Regions from separate parts of the Pseudonocardia sp. DR1-2 genome, predicted to be linked through region 2. Evidence: predicted binding sites of a transcription regulator. Region 2 holds the regulator's gene; the other holds the start of a gene.
What was found. The regulator HspR, encoded in region 2, represses chaperone genes until heat shock. The targets are predictions, from matches to a motif close to ANNTTGAGTNNNNNNNACTCAANNT.
Positions count from the first base shown of each region.

Region 1: lon (endopeptidase La) is a predicted target of HspR. The motif match lies at 7,187-7,211, and genes of this name have one in related genera.

Region 1 covers NZ_JAMQOF010000013.1:53,142-65,095, reverse strand. The annotation lists gene ND486_RS27375 (Ig-like domain-containing protein) at 1-1,022, opposite strand, end outside; gene ND486_RS27370 (UDP-N-acetylmuramate dehydrogenase) at 1,155-2,204, opposite strand; gene ND486_RS27365 (DUF2505 domain-containing protein) at 2,228-2,725, shown strand; gene purU (formyltetrahydrofolate deformylase) at 2,725-3,597, shown strand; gene ND486_RS27355 (DUF559 domain-containing protein) at 3,781-4,698, shown strand; gene lon (endopeptidase La) at 4,807-7,149, opposite strand; gene ND486_RS27345 (YbaK/EbsC family protein) at 7,396-7,935, opposite strand; gene ND486_RS27340 (DUF2516 family protein) at 7,932-8,186, opposite strand; gene ND486_RS27335 (hypothetical protein) at 8,394-9,122, opposite strand; gene ND486_RS27330 (helix-turn-helix domain-containing protein) at 9,128-9,592, opposite strand; gene ND486_RS27325 (DUF445 domain-containing protein) at 9,752-11,095, opposite strand; gene ND486_RS27320 (bifunctional DNA primase/polymerase) at 11,379-11,954, opposite strand, start outside.
Region 2 covers NZ_JAMQOF010000002.1:599,424-611,377, reverse strand. The annotation lists gene ND486_RS07700 (MFS transporter) at 1-979, shown strand, start outside; gene ND486_RS07695 (heat shock protein transcriptional repressor HspR) at 1,009-1,464, opposite strand; gene dnaJ (molecular chaperone DnaJ) at 1,470-2,696, opposite strand; gene grpE (nucleotide exchange factor GrpE) at 2,785-3,447, opposite strand; gene dnaK (molecular chaperone DnaK) at 3,486-5,357, opposite strand; gene ND486_RS07675 (DUF3558 family protein) at 5,649-6,176, shown strand; gene ND486_RS07670 (hypothetical protein) at 6,257-6,595, shown strand; gene ND486_RS07665 (PPE domain-containing protein) at 6,621-7,997, shown strand; gene ND486_RS07660 (ESX secretion-associated protein EspG) at 7,994-8,815, shown strand; gene ND486_RS07655 (hypothetical protein) at 9,000-9,395, opposite strand; gene ND486_RS07650 (C40 family peptidase) at 9,424-10,449, opposite strand; gene ND486_RS07645 (hypothetical protein) at 10,446-11,042, opposite strand; gene ND486_RS07640 (hypothetical protein) at 11,032-11,954, opposite strand, start outside.

The DNA of each region.
Region 1 (11,954 bases), on a different contig from region 2:
ATCGACAGGTTCACGCAGCCGTGGGTGACGTTCGCGGCCCCCTGCGCGGCGGCCGACACCGGGTTGGCGTGGATGAACTCGCCGTTGTTGCTCATCCGGACGGCCCACTTCTCGACGACGTCGTAGCCGTACTGCTGCGAGACCATCCGCTTGTCGGTGAACTTCTCGGTGACGACGTGGATGCCCGAGCGCGTGTTGCGGTTCGGGTCGTCGGCCAGACCGTAGGACGCCGGGTAGTCCGCGATCTGCCTGCCGTCGCGGATCACGATCATCCGGAACGATCGGGCGTCGGCCTTGACGATCTGGGCGCGGCCGATCGCGAACGACGTGGTCAGGTCCTCGGCGCCGTAGCTGCCGCCGCCGTAGTCGACGCCCTTGAGCGGCGCGTCCACGGTGACCTTCGTGCCCGACGGCCAGTACTCCTTCGGCCGCCAGTGCACGCGCGAGCCGCCGTTCTCGTCGGGCAGCCAGCCCCACGCGCCCTCGACCTCCTTCGAGGTCGTGACCTTGAGGACCTTCTCGATCGCGGCGCGGTCCTCGACGTGCCGGTCGAACTGGATCTCGATCGGCGCCGCGATGCCGACGGTGCGGTCGTCGCCGATGTTCAGGGTGCCGCGCACGGTGTGGGCGGGTTCCAGCGTCGCGACGGTGCCCTGCACGGGGGTCGCCGTGCCGTCCGGGGCGACGGCGCGCCCGTGCCAGGTGTAGGTGGTCGCGAAGTCCAGGTCACCGCTGCTGGTCCAGGTGGTGCGGTCCGGGGACAGCGCGCCGTCGACGGCGTCGCCGTCCGGGCCGGTCAGCGACACCCCGTCCAGCGTGCCGCCCGCCGCGCGGACCGAGACCGGCTGCGCCGGGTTCGCCGACGACGCCGAGGCGGCCGGCTGGTAGCTCACCTGTGGTCCGGCCGGGGCCGGGGCGGCCTGCGGCACCGCCGGGTCCTGCGGCGGGGCCGCGAGGGCCACCGCCCCGACGACGCCCAGCGCGCCGATCAGCGCCACCACGACGATCAGTACCCGTCGCAACCGTTCCCCCGCGTACTCGATCTCCTGCGTTGCGCACCGACCGTACGCCGGGATCCGGTCCACGTGATCGGCAGGAGGACGGTGCTCCCCCGTGCGGCGCAACGTGAACCGGACGTCGATGTACAGAGGGTGTCAGACGGCGCAGTTCACCAGCACCGGTTCGGGATGCAGGGTGACGCCGAACCGCTCGGCGACGCCGCCCTGCACCTCACGGGCCAGGGCCAGCAGGTCGGCCGTCGTCCCGCTGCCGCGGTGGGTCAGGGCCAGCACGTGCCGCGTCGACAGCGACACCCGGCCGCCGGGGCCGGCGTGCCCGCGGCCGAACCCGGCGTTCTGGATCAGCCCGGCGGCGCTGAGCTTGACCCGGCCCTCTCCCGCGGGCCACGCGGCCAGGCCGTCGACCTGCGGCGCCCGCTCGGTGGGCAGGATCGGGTTGGTGAAGAACGAGCCGGCCGACCAGGTGTCGTGGTCCTCGGCGTCGAGGACCATGCCCTTGCCGCGACGCAGCCCGAGCACCGCCTCGCGGACGGCGGCCGGGTCGGTCCGCGTCTCCGGGTCGACGCCGAGGGTGCGGGCGAGCTCGCCGTAGCGGATCGGGGCGGAGCGGCCGTCGGCGTGCAGCGCGAAGCGCACCCGCAGGACGATCGCGGCGTCGCTGCCCTTGAGGACGCTGGTGCGGTAGGCGAGCCCCAGGTCGGAGGCGGGCACGTGCGCGCGGACGGTGCCGGTGCGCCGGTCGTAGAGGTCGACGTCGACGAGCAGGTCGGCGACCTCGACGCCGTAGGCACCCACGTTCTGCACCGGGGTCGCGCCGGTCCGCCCGGGGATCCCGGACAGGCACTCCAGCCCGCCGAGCCCGTCGGCGACGGTCGCGGCGACGACGTCGTCCCAGTCCTCACCGGCCTCGACGGTCAGCAGCACCCGGTCGCCGTCGCGCTCGTGGCCGATCCCGCGCCCCGCCAGCAGCACGGCGGTGCCGTCGAACCCGGCGTCGGCGACGACGAGGTTCGACCCGCCGCCCACCAGCAGCACCCGTTCCCCGGCCCGGTCGGCCGCGGCGACGGCGTCGACCACCTCGGCCGCGCCCTCGGCGCGCACGATGCGGGAGGCCGGTCCGCCGAGGCGCAGTGTGGTGTGCGCACTGAGCATCGGGTCGACCGTTGTCGGAGCGGGGGAACTCACGACCGCAACGGTAGCCTTCGCCCATGCCGCGCTCGATCGACTACCGCGCAACGTCCGCGCATCCGGCCTCGAAGGTCTACGCGGCGATGGTCGACCGCGATCTCCTGGAGGAGCAGCTGCGTCACATCGGCGGCCCCGGGGCCGGGGTGACCGCGTACGAGACCACCGCCGACGGCGTCCGCTACACGCTGCGGCACGGGATCCCGGGCGAGCACCTGCCGTCGATCGTGTCGTCGTTCGTGCCCGGCGGGGACCTGCAGATCGACCGCAGCGAGCAGTGGCGGGCCGGCGACTCGGGCGTCTACGACGGAACCGGCTCCGTGAAGGTCATCGGCACCCCCGCCACCGCACGGTCGGTGATGCGGATCGCAGACGTCGACGGCGGCAGCGAGGTCCGGATCCGGGCCGAGGTCACGGTCAAGGTCCCGCTGGTGGGTGCGAAGATCGAGCAGGCGGTCGCCGGGCAGATCGAGCAGCTGCTCGCCGCCGAGACCCAGTTCACCCTCTCCCGGATCTCCTGATGCCCCACTACGTGATCACCCTGTCCTGTCCGGACCGCACCGGCATCGTCGCGCGGATCAGCACGTTCCTCGCCGAGCTCGGCGCCTCGATCACCGAGGCCGCGTACCACGCCGACGTCGAGGCCGGGGTGTTCTGCACCCGCCAGGTCGTCGACGCCGCGTCGGTCCCCTTCGGCGTCGACGAGCTCCGCGCCCGGTTCGCCCCGGTCGCCGCCGAGCTGGGCGGTGAGCACCGCATCTCCGACACCGGCGTCCGCAAGCGCGCCGTGCTGCTGGTGACCCGCGACCAGCACTGCCTGCACGACATCCTCGGCCGGGTGTGGGCGGGCGAGCTGCCGGTGGAGATCACCCGCGTGATCGGCAACCACACGTCGCTGGAGCCGGTCGTCGCCGCGCACGGCGTGCCGTTCCACCACGTGCCCTTCCCCGCGCCCGGCGACCCGGCCCGCGAGCAGGGCAAGGTCACCGCGTTCGAGGAGATCCGCAAGCTCGTTGACGACGACTCCCCCGACGCGATCGTCCTCGCCCGCTTCATGCAGGTCCTGCCCGCGCACCTGTGCGAGGCCTGGGCCGGGCGGGCGATCAACATCCACCACAGCTTCCTGCCGTCCTTCGCCGGGGCGCGGCCCTACCACCAGGCGCACCGGCGCGGGGTCAAGCTGATCGGCGCGACCTGCCACTACGCGACCGCCGACCTCGACGCCGGCCCGATCATCGAGCAGGACGTCGCCCGCGTCGACCACGGGGACACCGCGACCGACATGGTGCGACGGGGACGCGACATCGAACGCCTGGTGCTGGCCCGGGGGCTGCGGTGGCACCTGGAGGACCGGGTGCTGATCCAGGGCAACCGGACCGTCGTCTTCCGCTGAGCCCACAGCCCTGCCGCCCTGCCGGGTCGCGCGCAGCGGAGTGTCGTCGAGATGCAGCTCAGCGGGAATTGTGGATCTCCGTGGCCCGCTGAGCTGCATCTCGGCGTACGTCCTCGTTCGCGATGGCGATGGCGTCCGGCCGATCCGGTCCGTCGGCCGGGGCAGCCGGCGCATGATCAGCGCGTGACGATCCCCGGATGGCCCGAGGTGTTCCGCGGGACCGCGGCCGTGGCGGCGGGTCTCGTCACGCCCGACCTTCTACGAGGGCCCCGTTACCGCCGGCTGCTCCCGGACACCTACGCGCCGGCCGACCTGCGCCCCGACCTACGGCTCCGCTCGCTCGCGGCGCACCGCTGGGCCGGATCGGACGCCGTGCTCAGCGGATACTCGGCCGCCGAGCTGCTCGGCGCGTCGTGCGCACCGTGGGCCGCACCGGCCGAGGTGACCGTCGGTGCGGCGCACCCCGGAGCCCGCTCCCGTGACGGTGTGCTCGTCCGCCGCGACGTCCTGCACCCCGACGAGGTGACCGAGGTCCGCGGCGTCCGGGTCACCACGCGTGTCCGCACCGCGTTCGACCTCGCGCGGCGTCTGTCCCCGACCGAGGGTGTCGTCGCCGTCGACGCACTGTCCCGCGGGTCGTTCGCCCCGGACGTGCTGCTGAACCTCGCGGTCCGGCACGCCCACGCCCGGGGTGTCCGACGGGTGGTCGACGCGACGGCGTGGGCCGACCCGCGCGCCGGCTCCCCGCCCGAGACCCGGCTCCGGCTGATCCTCGTCCGGGGTGGCCTCCCGCGGCCGGTGCCCCAGCACCCGGTCCTCGACGACGCCCGGCGCACGGCGCTGTGGCTGGACCTGGCCTACCCGGACCACCACCTCGGCGTCGAGTACGACGGCGGCGGCCACTTCGCGACGCCCGAGGCGGCCCGCGCCGACGCACAACGGCACACCCGACTCGTCGCGGCGGGGTGGCGGGTGCTGCGCTACACCGCACCGGACATGCACCGACGGCCCGACGAGATCGTCGCCGAGGTGGGCCGGGCCCTCGACCGCACTCGCCGAGATGCAGCTCAGCGGGTCATGGAGATCGACAATTCCCGCTGAGCTGCATCTCGGCGAACTCCCCCGGGGGGGGGCACACGACGGCGCCCGCCCCGCGTGCTGCGGGACGGGCGCCGGATCGTGCGGCTCGGGCCGCGGGTCGGACGGAGGTCAGGCCGCGGACTGCTCGGCCGTCGCCGCGTCGTGGGCGGGCTCCAGGGCGATCGCCAGGACCTCGGAGACGTCGGCGACCGGGTGCACCCGCAGCTCCTCGCGGACCGAGGCCGGGACGTCGTCCAGGTCCGGCTCGTTGCGCTTCGGGATGATCACGTCAATCAGTCCGGCCCGGTGCGCGGCGAGCAGCTTCTGCTTCACCCCGCCGATGGGCAGGACCTTGCCCTGCAGCGTCACCTCGCCGGTCATGCCGACCGAGCTGCGGACGGGACGTCCGGAGGCCAGCGACGCCAGCGCCGTCGTCATCGTGACGCCGGCGGACGGGCCGTCCTTCGGGACCGCACCGGCCGGGACGTGCACGTGCAGCTTGCGCGACGCGAGGTCACCGGCCAGCCCGCGCGAGCGCAGGTAGGACAGCGCGATCGAGACGGACTCGGTCATCACCTCGCCCAGCTGCCCGGTGATCTGCAGGCCCGGCTCGCCGTCCATCGAGGTGGCCTCGATGAACAGCACGTCACCACCGGCACCGGTCACCGCCAGCCCGGTCGCGACGCCCGGCACCGAGGTCCGCTCGGCGGACTCCGGCGTGAACCGCGGACGGCCGAGGTAGGTGACGAGCGCGTCGGCGTCGACGTGCACCGGGCGCTCGGTCTCCGACGCGTCCAGCTGGACGGCCACCTTCCGCAGCACCTTCGCCAGGCCCCGCTCCAGCTGCCGGACCCCGGCCTCCCGGGTGTACTCGGCGGCGATCATCGACAGCGCGACGTCGGTGAACTCGACGTCGCCGTCGTCGAGACCGGCCTTGGCGACCTGGCGCGGCAGCAGGTGGTCACGGGCGATCGCGACCTTCTCCGGCTCGGTGTAGCCGTCGAGCGTCACGATCTCCATGCGGTCGGCCAGCGGGCCGGGGATCGCGGAGCCGTCGTTCGCCGTCGCCAGGAACAGGACGTTCGACAGGTCGAGGTCGACCTCCAGGTAGTGGTCGCGGAACGTGTGGTTCTGCGCCGGGTCGAGGACCTCCAGCAGCGCCGCGGTCGGGTCACCGCGGAAGTCGCTGCCGACCTTGTCGATCTCGTCGAGCAGCACGACGGGGTTCATCGAGCCGGCCTCGCGGATGGCGCGGACGATCCGGCCGGGCAGCGCGCCGACGTAGGTGCGCCGGTGACCGCGGATCTCCGCCTCGTCCCGGACGCCGCCGAGCGCGACGCGGACGAAGTTCCGGCCGAGCGCGCGGGCGACCGACTCCCCCAGTGACGTCTTGCCGACGCCGGGCGGGCCGACCAGCGAGAGCACCGCGCCCGAGCCGCGGCCGCCGACGGTGTCGAGACCCTTGCGCTCGCGACGGGCGCGCACGGCGAGGAACTCGACGAGGCGCTCCTTCACGTCGTCGAGGCCGGCGTGGTCGGCGTCGAGGATGCGGCGGGCCTCCACGAGGTCCGACGAGTCGGTGGTCGTGGTGCTCCACGGGATGTCGAGGACGGTGTCGAGCCAGGTCCGGATCCAGCCGGACTCCGGGCTCTGGTCCGAGGAGCGCTCCAGCTTGCCGACCTCGGTCAGCGCGGCCTTGCGGACGTCGTCGGGCAGGTCGGCGGCCTCCACGCGGGCGCGGTAGTCGTCGGAGCCCTCCGGGTCGTCCTCGCCGAGCTCCTTGCGGATCGCGGCGAGCTGCTGGCGGAGCAGGAACTCGCGCTGCTGCTTCTCCATGCCCTCACGGACGTCGTTCGAGATCTTCTCGGTGACCTCCTGCTCGGCGACGTGCTCCTTGGTCCAGCTCAGGAGCTTCTCCAGCCGGGCGTCGAGGTCGGTCTCGGCGAGCAGCTCGGCCTTGTGCGCGACGTCCAGCCACGACGCCCAGCCGGCGAGGTCGGCGAGCGCGCCCGGGTCGTTCGTCTGCTGCACGGAGTCGATGACCTGCCAGGCTCCCCGCTGCTGCAGGATGCCGATCACCAGGGCCTTGTACTCGCGGGCGAGCTCGTGGGTGCGGCCGGTGGGCTCGCCGGCGTCGACCGGCTCGGCCTCGACCCAGAGCGCCGCGCCGGGGCCGGAGACCCCCGACCCGATGCGCGCGCGCCGCTCACCCCGCACGACGGCGGCCCGGTCCCCGTTGGGGAGCCTGCCGATCTGCTCGAGCACGGCGACGACGCCGATGGCGCCGTAGCGGCCGTCGATGCGGGGGACGACGAGCACCCGTCTCCCGTCGTCGCGGTCCTGGGCCGCGGCGGTGGCCGCGTCGACCGCGGCACGGGTGTCGGAGTCGTCGAGACGGACGGGGACGACCATGCCGGGCAGGACCACGGCGTCGTCGAGGGGCAGGACCGGGAGCGTCAGCACGTCACTCATGTCCTGCCCAACCACACGGAGGGTCCTCCGCTTCCCGGAGTTGAGTCGTGTCCGCTCAGGGCGAACGTGGCCACCGGAGCACGTCAGGGCGACCGTGGGCACACCGGGTACCGCGGGCGGCCAGTTCCTGCTGCTGCCCGCGGGCTGGACCTCGGCCGACGGGCCCGCCGTCCGGTTCCCCCGGGGGCGGCCGCCACCGGGTGGAGTGCACCGCCGCGGAGGCCGCCCGCAGCACGGGCTGCCGACTCAGCGCGCGAGGTCCGGCACGACCTCGGCGCCGGGCAGCGACGCCAGCAGGTCGCCGGGCACCGCCAGCTTCCCGGCCCGCGTCCCGCTCCCGACGACGACGGCGTCGGCCCCGGCGACCCCGGGCGACAGCCAGAGCGGCCAGTCCGCGGGGAGCCCGATCGGGGTGATGCCGCCGTAGGCCATCCCGGTCAGGGCGACGGCGTCGTCCATCGGCGCGAACGACGCCTTGCGCACGTCGAGGCGGCGCTTCACCGCGCCGTTGACGTCGACCCGGGTCGTCGCGAGGACCACGCAGGCGACGTACCGGGTCTCGCCGCCACGCCTCCCGGCGACGACCACGCAGTTCGCGGCCCGTTCGACCGGGGAGGAGTAGGCGGCACAGAACGCGGCGGTGTCGGCCAGGTCGGGATCGATCTCGGCGACGGCGATCCGGCCCGCGTCGAGCCCCGCCAGCGCGACGGCGACGGGCTCCGCGAGCAGGTCGGGCCGGGCCGGCGCCGGGACGGCCGTGAGCGTCCCGAGGACCGGGTGGTTCACCAGCGCGGTCCGCCGCCCTGGACCTCCATCACCGCGGGCTTGACGTCGACCAGGTAGACCAGCGTCGCGACGGTGGCGGCCAGCCAGAACATGGCACCGCCGAACATCGGGCCGTTCGTGATGATCAGGAGCAGCAGCGCGACGCCGGTGATGCCCAGCCATGCGTTCTTGGTGAGCTTGCCCGCCGCGGTGAAGGCGTCCGCACGTTGCATCAGTGCGTGCCCGAACGAGAACCCGCCGACCACGACCATGATCCACTTGATCACGAAGATGATCAGTTCATCGGGGGCACCTGGCAGTGACAGCACTCGGCCAGGGTACGGACAACCCGGGCGTCGGTCACGTCCGGCGCCGGATCCGGGCAGGACGATCCGCATCCGCACACGACGGCGCCCCCGGCCGATCGGGATCGGCCGGGGGCGCGGGTCGTGCTCACCGGGCGCGGGGCCCGGCGGGGGTCACTTCTTGGCTGACGCCGTCGAGGTGCCGCGGCGGGTGGTCGGCTTGCGGGCCGGGACCTTCGCGCCGGTGGCGGTCTTCGGGTCGGTCTTGGCGGCGGTGCGGCGCGCGGTCGAGCGCGTGGTCGACGCGACCTCGTCGCCGGCCTCCTCGATCGCCTCGGCGGCCTCCTTCGAGACCTCGGTGACGACCTCGGCGGCCTCGCTCGCGGCGGTCTGGGCGCGGCGGGCGACCTTCTCACCGACCGAGCGGGTCTGCGTGGTGACCGCACCCAGGGTCTTGACGGCGACGTCGTGGGTCTCGTCCACGAACTCGTCGACGCGGGTGTCGAACTTCTCGGTCAGACCCTCGACGGTCGCGATGGCCTGCTTGACCTGCGGCTGCTTGCGGATCCGGCCCCAGGCCTTCTCACCGCGCTGGGCGAATCCGACGTAGACGCCCTCGACCTCGGAGCGGAACTCCTCGACCTGCTTGCGGATGTTGTCCGAGGACAGCTTGCCGCGGAGCTCCTTGAGCTCGTCGGGGAGCTCCTGGACGCGGGTCTGCACCTCCTCGGCGCGCTTGGTGGCGGTGGAGCGGGCGTCGGTGACGGCCTTGCTCACGGTGGTGACGGCGAAGTCGCCGGCGCCGAGCACGGCGAGCAGCGGGGTCCGGACGACCTCGGCCTGCTCGGCGGTCTGCTCACGCAGCTTCTGCACGTCGGCGCTGGTGGGGAGGTTCACGGCCATGGTGATCACTTCCTCGTATCGGTGGGGGTGTCGGTGGTGCCGGCAGAGAGGCCGTTCTCCCTGCGAAAGGACTCGTAGACATCGAGCAGCACACGTTTCTGCCGCTCGTTGAGAGTCGGATCGGTGAGCACCGCGTCGGTCACCTGACCGGCGGGCCGCTCCTCGAGGATCCCGGCGCGGACGTACAGCGCCTCGGCGGAGATCCGCAGCCCCTTGGCGATCTGCTGCAGTATCTCGGCGGACGGCTTGCGCAGCCCGCGCTCGACCTGGCTGAGATACGGGTTGCTGACGCCCGCGGTGCGGGCCAGCTGCCGCATGGAGACCTGGGCGGCCTCGCGCTGGGCGCGGATGTAGGACCCGATGTCCTCCACCGCGTGCCCCACGGTCTGACCGACGCTCTCGACGGCCTGCGCGACGCGCTCGACGGGTTCGACGGACTCACGCTCTCCGTGCTTGCGCTCGGTGGCCATCCGTCTCACCTCCGCCTCGATCCGTTCCTCACTGACGGAACCGACCGTACGCGGCGCTGCTAGCTCCTGCAAGCACAGTGCTAGCGCTGGTCACGTGGCGTGCGCCACGTCGGTGACGGCCCGGTGACGGTGCGATGTCATCCGGGGACACCCGACCGATCACCCGATGACGAGCTCCCCCACGGCGTGGATGACCAGGCCGGCGAGCGCCCCCACGACGGTGCCGTTGATCCGGATCCACTGCAGGTCCCGCCCCACCTGGAGCTCGATCTTGCGCGAGGTCTCCTCCGCGTCCCAGCGGGCGACGGTCTCGGTGATCAGGGTGGTGATCTGGTGCCGGTAGTGCCGCACGACGTACGACGCGGCGTCGGCCAGCCAGCCGTCGAGCTTCGCGCGCAGCTCGGCGTCGCGGCCCAGCCGCCGCCCGAAGGCCATGAGGCCGTCGCGCACGCGCAGGCGCAGCTCGTTCGACGGGTCGTCGGCGGCGTCGAGGACCATGGACTTCACGACCGTCCAGGCGCGGCCGATGAAGTGCTGCACCTCCGGGTGCTCGACGACCTGGCGCTTGACCTGCTCGGCGCGCTCCATCGTCGTCGCGTCGTGCTGCAGGTCGCGGGCGAACTCGGCGAGGTAGCGGTCCACGGCGTGCCGCAGCGGGTGCTCGGGGTCGGTCTTGACCGCCCAGGCGTACCCGCGGATCTCGGCGAACAACTTGTCGGCCACGAGGTCGTCGACGAAGCGCGGCGTCCAGGACGGTGCGCGATCGTGCACGACCCGCAGGACCATCTCCTGGTTGTCGGCGACCCAGTCGTAGGCGCGGTCGCAGACGAGGTCGACCAGCCTGCGGTGGGCGCCGTCGGCCAGGACGCCCTCCAGCGCCTTGCCCATCGGCGGACCGACCGGGATCTCCATCAGCTTGCGCACCGCGACGGTCTCGATGACGTTCTGCACGTCCTCGTCGCGCAGCACGGTCACGAGGGCCCGCGCGGCGGTGACGAGCTCGGTGGTGATCCGGTCGGCGTTGTGCTGCTCGGCGATCCACCGCCCGACCGACTCGCTGACCCCGATCCGCTCGAGCTTGTCGCGGACGACGGACTCGGACAGGAAGTTCTCCCCGACGAAGTCCCCGAGGCTGTCACCGATCATGTCCTTCTTGCGCGGGATGATCGCGGTGTGCGGGATCGGGATCCGCAACGGGTGCCGGAACAGCGCGGTCACCGCGAACCAGTCGGCGAGCGCACCGACCATGCCGGCCTCGGCGGCGGCACGGACGTAGTCCGCCCCGGGGACACCGCGGACGACCTCGAAGTACTTCGCGACGAAGAACACGACCGTCGCGCCGAGGAGGAACCCGGTGGCGACGGCCTTCATGCGCCGCAGGTCGCGCCGCTTCTGCTCGTCACCGGGGCCGAAGCCGCCGAGGGGGACGCTGGGAACGGATCTGACGGTGCGGTCCCGCTGCGGGACGGGGGTCGGGCGCTCCGGCGCGCGGGAGGTCTGCACACACCCATAGTGCCCGGGGACACCGACATCGGGCGGCGGGGGCACGCGCCGTGGGTCCCGGCCGGGCCCGGGGGATGTCCCGCCGGACCCGGCCGTGGCCGGTGGAGCGGCTGCGCGGCGAGGGAGAAGTGCCCCCTCGGGCGCCGCTTCCGGGCGTACCGCCCGGCCGGTCCCGGCGTCCCCCGCGGGTGAGCGGCGTGGACGGCAACGGGACGGAACCCGGGCGGGCGGTACGCGGTCGCGCGGGCCGGATCCTCGGTTCCGTCCGGGCCGCGCGGGAGGGTCAGCGCCGCAGGGCGCCCGGGACGCCGGACTGCTCGGCCCGCGCCTCCTGCTCGTCGGGCAGGGCCTGCTCGCTGTCGCGACGGCGCACCGCGTCGCAGATCGCCTCGACGACGACCGCGGCCTCGGGCACCCGGTAGCCGACCCGCGCCGGGGCCACGCGCCACTGCACCCAGCCCTCGGGACGCTCGGTCGGCGGGGCGACGACGCCGATGCCGTCGGTGTGCAGCACCACGTCGGTGTGCAGGCTCAGCTCGGCCGGGAGCGCGTGCCGCGGGCTCATCGGGAACCACCAGGTGCCCTCGGGCGTCGCGGCGACCGGCACGACCTCGCCGGCCTCACGCAGCGTCTGGCAGACCTGGCGACCGATGACCGCCGGGACCTCGACCACGTCGAGCACGTCGCCCGTCGCGAGCATGACCTCCGCGCCCGGCCCCGGCACGAGCGGCCAACCGTGGTCGGCGTACTCGCGAGCGGCCGCTCGCAGCTCCGCGCCGTAGACGGCTCGGTAGCTGTCCCACCAGGACATGGAGGTCACTTCCTTCCGCTTGCGCGACAACCCCTGTGGTGCCGCTTT
Region 2 (11,954 bases):
GTGCGCGCTGCGCGTGACCGGATTCATCCTCCTCGGGGCCGCCGGCACGCTGCCCGCGGTCATCGGCGGGGCACTGCTGACCGGGTTCGCGGCCGCCCTGTTCTCGCCGGCCGTCGAGTCGTCGCTGGCGCGGGAGGCCGGGGAACGGGAACGCGCCGGGGAGGGCCCGCCGCGGACCGAGGTGTTCGCGATGTTCGCCGTCGCCGGTCAGGTCGGGACGGTCACCGGGCCGCTGGTCGGCACCGCGCTCATGCTGGTCGACTTCCAGCTGGCCTGCCTGGTCGCCGCCGCCGGCTTCGTGCTGGTGGGGCTGGCGCACTGGCGGTGGCTGCCGTGGCGGGAGGCCGAGCAGGCCGGACGGCCGATGCTCGCGGGCTGGGGCGAGGTGCTGGGCAACCGTCGCTTCATGCTGTTCGCGGCCGGCTACTCGGGCTGGCTGCTGTCCTACAACCAGCTGTACCTGGCGCTGCCCGACGAACTGGAGCGCATCGGTCGCACCGCGGCACTGGGCTTCCTGTTCGTGCTGATGTCCGTGCTGGTGATCACCCTGCAGATGAGGGTGACGACGTGGGGCCGCCGGATCGGGGCCGGCCGCTCGGTGGTGCTCGGGTTCTGCCTGATGGCCGCGTCGTTCACCGTCGTCGCGGTGGCGCGGCTGCTGCCGGGCCTGCCGGGGTGGTGGGCGCTCGCACCCGCGGTGCTGATGGTGCTGCTGCTGACCTTCGGCGAGATGTTCGCCGTGCCGGTCGCGCAGGACCTGGTGCCCCGGCTCGCCGGGGAGCGCAGGCTGGGCGCCCACTTCGGGGTGCTGGCCTCGTTCGGCGGGCTGATGGTGCTCGTCGGCTCGACGGGCGTCGGCGCGCTGCTGGACCCGGCGTTCCCGCCGGCGCTGCCGTTCGCGGTGCTGGCCGCGGTCCCGCTGCTGGGCGCCGTGGTGCTCGGGCTGCTGGCCCGCCGCGGGGTCCTGACGGCGGCCTGAGCCGTCCGGGCCCGCACCGCCCGGGGGACTCAGCCGTCGTCTGCGGGGCGCCAGCGCACGACGGCCTGGCGCCGGTCCACCGGCACCAGGTCGCGCCGGTAGGAGCGGTGCACCGCCGCCGTGGCCTGCGCGGCGGCGGCACGGACCGCGTCGAGCTCGGCAGTGGCCTCCTCGAGGCGTGCCGAGAGCTCGTCGACCATCTGCTCCAGCTCGATGATCCGCTTGACGCCCGCGAGGTTCACGCCCTCCTCCTGGGAGAGCCGCTGCACCTCGCGCAGCAATGCGATGTCGCGCTGGGAGTAGCGACGCCCGCCGCCCGCGGACCGGCCCGGGCTGACCAGGCCGATCCGGTCGTAGCTGCGCAGGGTCTGGGCGTGCAGGCCGGACAGCTGCGCGGCGACCGAGATGACGAACACCGGGCTGTCGTGTGCCACGTCGACGGTCAGCGGTTCCTCCCCGTCCCGGGGGGTGCGTCGTCCGGCCACCGCCATCACCTCCTGGTGCTACCGAGCAGATCGGCCCGCGGGTCGAACGACGACGTCGCCTCGGCGTAGGCCTCCAGCGCACTGGTGGCCGCCTCGTCCAGCTTCTGCGGCACCGCCACCTCGACGGTGACCAGCAGATTGCCCTTCTTCCCGTTCTTGCGCTCGACCCCACGCCCCGACACCCGGAACGTCCGGCCGCTGGCGGTCCCCGGCGGGATCCGCAGCGAGACGGTGCTGTCGAGCGTCGGCACCGTCAGGGTCGCACCCAGAGCCAGCTCGGGGAAGGTCACCGGCACGGTGAGGGTCAGGTCGTCGGAGTTCTTCGGCGACCGCCCGAAGATCCGGTGCGGGGTGACCGAGACCGTGACGTAGAGGTCACCGGCGGGCGCGCCGCCGCGACCGGGCTCGCCCTGGCCCGCGAGCCGTACCTTCTGCCCGTCGTCGACGCCGGCGGGCACCCGCACCGTCAGCGACCGGGTCCGGGTGGACACGCCGTCGCCGTGGCACTCGGGGCACGGGTCGTCGATGATCCGGCCGGTCCCGCGGCAGTCGCGGCACGGCTCGGAGAACGAGAACGCGCCCTGGCTGCGGTTCACCAGACCCTGACCGGAGCAGGTCGGGCAGGTGCGCGGGGTGCTGCCGGGCCGGGACCCGGTGCCGCCGCAGCGCTCGCAACGCCCCGGCGAGGACAGCTTGATCGGCACCGTCGCGCCGCGCACCGCGTCGTCGAAGGAGATGGTCAGGCTGCTCTCGACGTCCTGGCCGCGGCGGGCACCGGCCGTGCCGTACCCGCCCGCACCACCGGCGTTGTTCCGCGCGGTGCGGCCGAAGATGTCGCCGAGGATGTCGCTGAAGTCGCCGGCCCCGGCACCGCCGGACCGGCCGGCCTGGCCGAACAGGTCGTTGATGTCGAAGCCGCCCTGGCCGGCGCCACCGGGGCGCGCACCACCGGGGAAGCCACCGCCGGTGCCGAACCCGCCGAAGCCGCCGCCGCCCGCGAACATCGCGCGGGTCTCGTCGTACTCCTTGCGCTTCGACTCGTCGCCCAGCACGCCGTAGGCCTCGGAGACCGCCTTGAAGCGGGTCTCGGCCTTCTCGTCACCGGGGTTCGCGTCCGGGTGCAGCTCGCGGGCGAGCTTGCGGTACGCCTTCTTGATCTCGTCCTGGGACGCCGTCGAGGAGACGCCCAGCTCGCGGTAGAAGTCCTTCTCGATCCAGTCGCGCTGGGTCACTCCGCCTCCTTCCCGATCAGACCCGCGGTGCGGCGGGAGGCCGGTCGCCTCCCACCGCACCGCGCGGTCACGTCCCTTCCCGTCCTGGTCAGGCCGGGTTCTGCGGCTCGCCGTCGCCGGCGTCCGCGCCGCCCCCGGCCGGAGCCTCGGGGCGGTCCTGCACGGTCACCATCGCCGGCCGGAGGACCCGGTCGGAGATGCGGTAGCCACGGCGCAGCACCGTCGACAGCACGGTGACCGTGGGGCCGGAGCCCTCGGCCGGCTCGTGCTGCACGGCCTCGTGGAGCTGCGGGTCGAAGGACTCGCCCTCGGTCCCGAACGGCTCGAGACCGAGCTTGGTCAGCACCGTGGTGACCTTGTCGGCCGCGGCCTTGAACGGTCCCGTGAGGTCGCCGTGCTGGGCGGCGCGCTCGAAGTCGTCGAGCACCACCAGCAGGTCGTTCGCGAAGGAGACCTTCGCGTCCACCTTGGTCTGCTCACGGTCCCGGTCGGCCCGACGCCGGTAGTTGGCGTACTCGGCGCTGACCCGCTGCAGGTCCGCGGTGCGCTCGGCGACCTCGGCCCGCAGCTTCTCGAGCTCCGGGTCCTCCCCGTCGGCCGGGCCCGCGACCTGCTCGCCGTCCCCGGCCGGGGCCGCCGTGTCGGCGGCCCCGTTCGCGTCGGCGTCGGGACGGACCTCGCCGGTCTCCGGGTCCACCTTGCGGCGGTCCCGGAACGTCACCGGCTCCTCCTGCTTCTGTTCGTCAGCCATGTCGACCGTCCTGTCGTCCCGTGGATGGCCGCCGGCCGTCACTTGCCGCCCTTGGCGTCCTTGTCGTCGTCCACGATCTCGGCGTCGACGACGTCGTCCTGCGCGTCGGAGGCACCGGCCGCGCCGGCACCACCCTCGGCACCGGCACCCGCGGCGCCCTCGGCACCGGGCTGCGAGTACAGGGCGGACCCCATCTTCTGGGACTCGGTGGCGAGCTTCTCCATCGAGGACTTGATCGCCTCGTGGTCGGTGCCCTTCAGCGCCTCCTGGGTCTCGCCCAGGGCGGCGTTCACCGCGTCCTTCACGTCGGAGGGGAGCTTCTCGTCGTTCTCCTTGACGAACTTCTCCGTCTGGTAGACGAGGGTCTCCGCCTGGTTGCGGGTCTCCGCCTCCTCGCGACGCTTGGCGTCCTCCTCGGCGTGCGCCTCGGCCTCCTTGACCATGCGGTCGATGTCGTCCTTGGACAGGGCCGACCCGCCGGTGATCGTCATCTCCTGGCTCTTGCCGGTGCCCATGTCCTTGGCGGACACGTTGACGATGCCGTTGGCGTCGATGTCGAAGGAGACCTCGATCTGCGGGACGCCGCGCGGCGCCGGCGCGATGCCGGTCAGCTCGAACATGCCGAGCTTCTTGTTGTACGCGGCGATCTCGCGCTCGCCCTGGAAGACCTGGATCTGCACCGACGGCTGGTTGTCGTCCGCGGTGGAGAAGATCTCCGAGCGCTTGGTCGGGATCGTGGTGTTCTTCTCGATCAGCTTGGTCATGACGCCGCCCTTGGTCTCGATGCCGAGGGACAGCGGGGTGACGTCGAGCAGCAGGACGTCCTTGACCTCACCGCGCAGCACACCGGCCTGCAGGGCGGCGCCGGCGGCGACGACCTCGTCCGGGTTGACGCCCTTGTTGGGCTCCTTGCCGCCGGTCAGCTCCTTGACGAGCTCGGTGACGGCGGGCATCCGGGTGGAGCCACCGACGAGCACGACGTGGTCGATCTGGTTCACCGAGATGCCGGCGTCCTTGATGACCTGGTTGAACGGGTTGCGGGTGCGGTCCAGGAGGTCCTGGGTGACCCGCTGGAACTCCGCGCGGGACAGCGTCTCGTCCAGGAACAGCGGGTTCTTGTCCGAGTCGACCGTGATGTAGGGCAGGTTGATGCTGGTCGACGAGGAGCTGGACAGCTCGATCTTCGCCTTCTCGGCGGCCTCGCGGAGCCGCTGCATCGCCATCTTGTCCTTGGTCAGGTCGATGCCCTGGGAGGACTTGAACTTGTCGACGAGCCAGCTGACGACCCGCTCGTCCCAGTCGTCACCACCGAGGTGGTTGTCGCCGTTGGTGGCCTTGACCTCGACCACGCCCTCGGCGATCTCCAGCAGGGACACGTCGAACGTGCCGCCACCCAGGTCGAAGACCAGGATGGTCTGCTCCTTGTCGCCCTTGTCGAGGCCGTAGGCCAGCGCGGCCGCGGTCGGCTCGTTGACGATCCGGAGCACGTTCAGACCGGCGATCTGGCCGGCCTCCTTGGTCGCCTGGCGCTGCGCGTCCTCGAAGTACGCGGGCACCGTGATGACGGCGTCGGTGACCTCGTCGCCCAGGTATGCCTCGGCGTCCCGCTTCAGCTTCTGCAGGACGCGGGCGCTGATCTCCTGCGCCGCGAAGGTCTTGCCGTCGATCTCCGACGTCTTCCAGTCGGTGCCGATGTGACGCTTGACCGAGCGGAACGTGCGGTCGGAGTTGGTGACCGCCTGGTTCTTCGCCGACTGACCGGTGAGGACCTCGCCGTTGCGCGCGAACGCGACGATCGACGGAGTGGTGCGGGCACCCTCCGAGTTCGCGATCACCGTCGGCTCGCCACCCTCGAGGACGGCGACGACGGAGTTGGTGGTCCCGAGGTCGATACCGACCGTACGAGCCATGGTGACTGCCTCCGAGATGTGTGGGGTGTGAGTGCGTCCGGCTCAAGTTGTACCAGGCCGGGGAGCGCCTCGTGCATCGCCCTTGAGTGGGTCCTGCTCAACTTGCTCTCATGGGGGTCAACGGGCGACCCGGAAGACTTGTTCCCAGGGGACTCAACTTTTATCCACGACGTTCGCGGGTGCTCCGAACGGCCGTCGACGGGGGTGGGGCGGGCTAGCCTGTGGCCGCTCGATCGTCGACGGAGGATCACCGTGCTCGTACCGGCTGCGCGTCGCACGGCCCTCGGCGTCGTGGGCACCGCTGTGATCGTCGGGCTCACCTCCTGCACGCCACAGCCGCCAGGTCTCGCAGCGGACCCCACCGTGCCCGCGCGCCCGGCCGCCATCGATGTGAGCGGACGCCATCCGTGCGAGCTGCTCGACACCGCACAGCGCTCGGACCTCGATCTGGGGGCCGGCAAGGCCGACGACGCGACGATCGGAGGTCGTCCTGCCCCGACCTGCGGCTATCTGGGCACAGGCCCGGCGGCGGTCGACGTCAACCTGCAGTTCATCCCGGTTCCGACGTCTCAGCTCCTGTCCGTTCCGGGAACGGCACCGGTCGACGTGTCGGGATACCGCGCCGCCGAGACCGTGTATCCGTCGAGCTCGTACCCCTCGTGCGAGGTGGGTGTCGACATCGACGATGCGACGTCGTTGCGAGCGCAGGCCATGGCGACGTCGTCGAACCTCCGGCGTTCCGGAACCACCGACCGCGACCTGTGCACGAGGGCCCGGGCCGTGGCCGCTGCCGCTCTGCCCTCGCTCCTGCGTCGCTGATCCGGCTCCGCGACTTCGCAATCGCGACGGGAGCTGCGGGAACCGCTGTCCCCGGGCGCCGGCGCACCTACGTTCCAGCCGTGGAACAGACCCAGCGAGGGACCGTGGGCGGCTCGTCGGACGCCTTGATGAGCCAGATCTCGCCGGACAACGTGCTCGAGGTCGGTCGCGCCCTGTCCGCCCAGATCGTCGCCATTCGCGAATCTCTCCGCAGCGCGCAGAGGACACGGGTCGGTCCCTGCGGGGACGATCCGATCTCGGGAGTCGCGACACCGGCGTTCCAGGACAGGTTCGAGCGGACGATCGCGACGCACGCGCAGCATCAGACCGAGTTGGAGGAAGCGGTCCGACGACTCCGAGCGACGGCGGTCGTCTTCGAGCTCGGCGAGGACGCCATCGCTCGTTCGTTCGCGATCTGAGACTCGCGGCACTCCGGGACGGACGATGGCGTTCTCACAGGGCTTCAACTTCGCTGCCAGGACCCTCCAGGAGAAGTACGCCTGGGTGGTCGGGAAACCCGGCTCGACAGCGGTCGCCGACGCCGCAGCCGCACTCCGCACCGCGGACGCCGAGCTGCGCTCCGCATCGGACGAGGCCCGGAAACGCATGGCCGAGCTGGGCATCTCCTGGCAGGGCCCCGCCGCGGCCGCCGCCCAGCAGTCCCTCGACGGCATCACCACCTCGATGATGTGCACCGCCCCCGTCACCGCGAACGGCGCGACCCAGCTGGACGCCTACGGGCAGTCCTTCGACCGCACCCAGGCCGCCATCGCCGCCCTGGACCCCACCCCGCCGGGCATCTTCACCAGCGGTGTCCGCAACCTCCACCTGCTGGCGAGCACCCCGTTGACCGGGCTGAGCGCCACCGTCGCCGACTACGTCACCTCGCTCGAACGCGACCAGCGGCACAGCGAGGAGGCCGACCGCGCCCTCCAGGAGCATCTCGACACGGCGTCCGCGATCGACGACCGCTTCCGCACCGTCGACCCGGAGTCGGCCGCGACGCCCACCGGTGCGGGAGGTCCGGCACCGGGCTCGGCCGGGGCCGGCGGTCACGGCCCGGCCGGTGTCGGGGCCGGCGGCGGAGCCACCCCTCTCGGCGGAGGCGGTCCGGGAACCGGCGTCCCGGACCAGCCGGGCGGCGGGCCCCGCCCCGGATCGGACGGCGTCGGTGCTCCCGGCGGGCCGGGGACCGACGGGCCGGGGACCGAGGGATCGGGGTTCGTCGGATCGGGCCCCGGCACGCCGGACGTCGGGAGAACCGCGGGGCCCGGTGGTCCCGGGACCACCGGCGACGGCGTGGCCGACCGGGACCGGGGCACCGGGCTTCCCGGGCCGGTCGACGTCGTCGCACCCCAGCACCTCGACCCGACGACCACGCCCGCCCCGGACCCGTACCGGCCGGCGGCGTCCCCGGGCCCGTACCCCACGACGACACCGGGCCCCGACCCGCTCGCCACCCGCGTCGACCTCGGACGCCGGTTCGGCGAACGGACCCGGGCCCAGCCGCTCGTCCCGCCGTCGGCCCGTGGTCCCGGGTACGGCGACCGGCTCCCCGGCGGCACGGGATCCGGTGGCGCGCGCCTGCACGAGCAGTTCGGTCCCGGCGCCCGGACCGCCGAGCCGGCCTGGTCCGCCCGCCCAGTCGAGACCACCGGACGCGGCGGCGCCCCCGGCGGCTACGGCCCGGTGGCCGGCGGCACGAGCAGCCGCGACACCCGGGACCACCGCAACCGCTACGTCGTCCCCACCGACGAGGTGTTCGACATCGAGATCGCCGCGACCGACGCCGTCCTGGCCCCCGAGGAGCCCCACCGATGATCGACTGGAACCGCGCCACCGTCCTCACCGCCGCCGAGTTCGACGTCGCCCGGGACCTGCTCGACCTCGGTCGCAACCCCGCGGTCCTGGAGCTGCTCAGCCCCGGGTTCACCGACGTCGAGCGGGCCCGTGTCGTGCGGGGGTGTCTCGACACCCTCGCCGCACGCGGCCTGTTCACCGGCACCGCGTTCGAGCCGGACCTGGTCGGCGACCTGCGCACGGTCGTCGCACCGGAGTTCCAGCACGACCTCGTGGTCGCACCGCCGTCGTGGCAGCGGGCGCTGGTCGCGCGGCGGGCCGGGCGCGCGGTGCTGGCCACCCGGATCGGCGACGACGTCGCGCTGGTCCGCGTCCCGCCCGACGCCGCGTCGGCCGTCCTGGTCGAGCTGCTCGGCGAGGTCGTGCCCGGCCCCGGGGCCGGGGTGCGGATCCCCGTCGCGGTACTGGGCGAGGCCGCCGAGCGCGCCGACGGCGATCCCGACCGGCTCGTCCACGAGCTCCTGCGGCGGGGCTGCAGCGGGACCGAGGCCGAGATGCTCCGGCGGATGGGGCAGGTCGAGGGCGTCGCCCAGCTCGGCGCCGGCCGGAAGGGACCCGACCCGTGCCGCGCGCCGGGCGTCCTGCTGGTGCACGCCACCACGGACGGCTGCTACGTCCAGCGGCGCCCGACCCCGGACGTCGTCGGCGGCCCGCTCCCCGACGACGCCGTCGTGCACGCCGGTCCGGCCGACGCCGCGTACCTGGTCCGTGAGCTGGACCGGCTCGCCGACGCGGCGCAGCGCCGTCGCGCGCCGGTCGGGACGCACCGGGCCTGGTGAGGGGCCCGGGAACTCGCTCACCGGGTGAGCGCATCCGCAGGGGAGGTGTCCCTGCCGCACGCCGAGATGCAGCTCAGCGGGCCGTGGAGATCGACGATTCCCGCTGAGGTGCATCTCGGCGACACCCCCGCGCACCGGGCCGGACCCGACCGGCGCGAGCAGCAAGCGGCGGCGCGGGGCGCGGTCAGCGCAGGACGACGGTCCCCCGCGGCACCTGCCCCGCCGACGCCGGCGGCACGGTGTCGGGCACCTCCACCCGGACGGGCAGCGACCCGGGGACGACGCGGTCGTCGGCGTCGCGGTACTCGAGGTCGCCGTCGGGCCCCAGCTCGGTGACGTAGCCGTGTGTGGCGAGCTGGGCGTCGTCGAGCTCGGTCAACGGTTCGGCCCGCACCGCGGACACGGCGTACTCCGGCCAGTCGACGCCGGGGTAGGCGTCGTGCAGGTCGGTGAGCAGACCGACGAAGACCTGCTGCCAGCGCAGCGGCATCGACTGGGCCAGTGACCGCGGCACGACGAGGTGGTCCGGGCAGGCACCGGGCGCCGCGGAGTCGAGATAGTCCGAGAGCGGGGAGCGCATGCCGCCCATGATGGCGCCTCGACCCCGCTCAGGCGGGGTTCGGCGTGGTCCCCGGCCGGGTGGCGAGCGGGACGAGATCGGAGAACTCCCACGACACCGGCTGCACGCGGACGGGGAAGTTGCGGTTCGGCGCCTCGACCATCTTGCCGTCGCCCAGGTACATCATCACGTGGTAGATCGTGGTCGGGTCCGAGGTGTCGTGGGCGTAGAAGAGGAAGTCGCCCGGCTGCATGTCCCGGACCGGCAGGTGGCCGCCGGAGTTGTACTGGTCGCGCGACACCCGCGGGATCGTGACGCCGGCCGCCCGGTACGACGCCTGCAGCAGGCTGGAGCAGTCCCAGGAGTCCGGTCCGGTCGCGCCCCACACGTAGGGCTTGCCGAGCTCGCCGAGCGCGAAGCCGATCGCGGCCCCGGCGACGCCCGGGGGCAGCGCGCCGGTCGTACCGGGGGCGCAGCCCGTCGGGTTGGCGACGTCGCCGATGTTCTCGACCAGCGACGCGGCCAGGCCCTCCCACTTGGCGTAGGCGTCGGGGAAGGCCGAGCGCTGCACGGTCTGCGCGGCCTTGGTGACCGGCATCGAGTCCCAGCCCGGAACCTCCATCAGCCGTTCGTAGAAGATCCGGCTGCTGTAGGCGGGGTCGGTGACCTGCGCGGGGGTGCCCCACCCCTGCGACGGCCGCTGCTGGAACAGCCCGAGCGAGTCCCGGTCGCCGTAGTCGATGTTGCGGAGCGTCGACTCCTGCATCGCGGTGGCCAGCGCGATCAGCCACGCCTTCGGCGGGAGCTGCATGTCCTTGGCGACCGAGATGATCGCGGCGGCGTTCTGCCTCTGCTCGTCGGACAGCGTCTCGAAGGTGGCTCCCCCGCCGCCACGGCCGACCGTCGCGGTCGAGATCCCGGTGTCGCACCAGGCCGCGTTCGACCGGCCGCCGCCGAGGTTGGGGCTGAACGCGAGGAAGCCGACGGTCAGGAACAGCACCAGCGCCATCCCGATCGCGAGGAACGGCAGCAGCAGCCGCAGCGGCCGCAGCGCACGCGTCAGCGGAGTGCTCATGCCCGGTCGTAGCGGGACACCTTCCAGCCCGCCTCGGTGTCGACGACCAGGATCCGCAGGGTCAGCGTGTCGGTCGGCACGGTGACCTCGATGCTCTTCGGTGCGACCCGGGTCGGGGTCGCGGGCCCGGTGACCCGGGAGGCGGGCACGTTCGACGGGTCGACGCCCGCGAGCACGCCGAGGAACTCGTCGGTCGTGTACGGCCGCAGCCCGGCGACCCACTGCTGGGAGGTCATCCCGTCGGGATGGTTCACCCAGGCCGCCGCCCACACCCGCGCCGTCTCCAGCGCCTGCCGCGGGGCCTGCGACACCGGCAGCGCCTCGGGGGTCAGCTCGGGCACCGGCGGCAGCAGCGTCGGGGTGGGCGTCGCGGAGACGCCGGACGATCCGCTGTCCCACCGGTTGCCGCCGGAGCCGCCCCCGGCGATCAGACCGCCGGACGCCGCCCCGCCGGAACCGCCGAGCGAGACCAGCCCGAACACGAGCCCGCCCAGGACCACCACCGTCACGGCGAGCCGGGCGGGGGAGCGCAGCGGCCACTGCCACACCGCGCGATAGGCGCCGGCGCGGCCGCGGGAGGACCTAATCGGCACGGTCGCCGCCGGTGCGGGCCGCCCGCGGGCGGTAGATCTTGTAGACGGGCACGCCGTCGACGAGCTCCGGGCTCACCGGGGTCGGGTCGCCGGGGCGGCGGGGTCCCGCGTCGTCGCGGCGGTAGATGGAGCGGTCGTCGACCTCGCCGGGGTCGACCCGCGTGGCGAACCCGGTGTCGGGCCGCCCGGACGCCCCGACCGGCAGCGCCCCGCGGCGCGGCTCGGCGATCCGGGCCGCCTGGGGCGAGGACACGTCCGGTGCCGCGCGACGACGGACCCGGGCCCCCGGCCCGGCCGCGGTCTCGGCCTCCGGTCGCGCCGCGCCCGGGTCGCCGGACCCGCCGGGGCCGCCGCGCTCGGACCACCAGCGGGACTGGCGCTCGTCGGCGTCGTTCGGGCCGCGCATCCGGTTCCACACCCGCGACACCGGGCCGCCGTTGATGCCGGGGACGATCCCGCCGAACTGCTCACGGGTCAGTGTCACCATCGACACCAGCCGCCGGAACGGCCGCGCGACCGCCCACAGCACGAGCGTGACCACGCCGGTGACCAGCAGCGCGAGCCACAGGTCGACCCCGGACCCGGGGGCGAACAGCGACACGACCAGCAGCGCGTGCAGCCCGGCCAGCGCCCCGACGACGAGGGTGTTCACGATCGCGGCGCCGCCGATGCGCAGGATCGCCGGGATGACGTCCGGTTTCAGCAGCGCGACGACGGCGATCGCCGGCGCCGTCACCACCATCAGCCGGATGATCAGTAGTGCGACCAGCACCAGGACCTTGGACAGCAGCTGGAACAGCGCGATGCACGCGGCCTGGATCAGCGCGAGCGTCCCGGCCCCGATCCGGCTGCCGGAGGCCCCGGTGAAGTACGGGTAGCGGTCCCCCATGCGGTCGGCGAGCGCGGCGTACT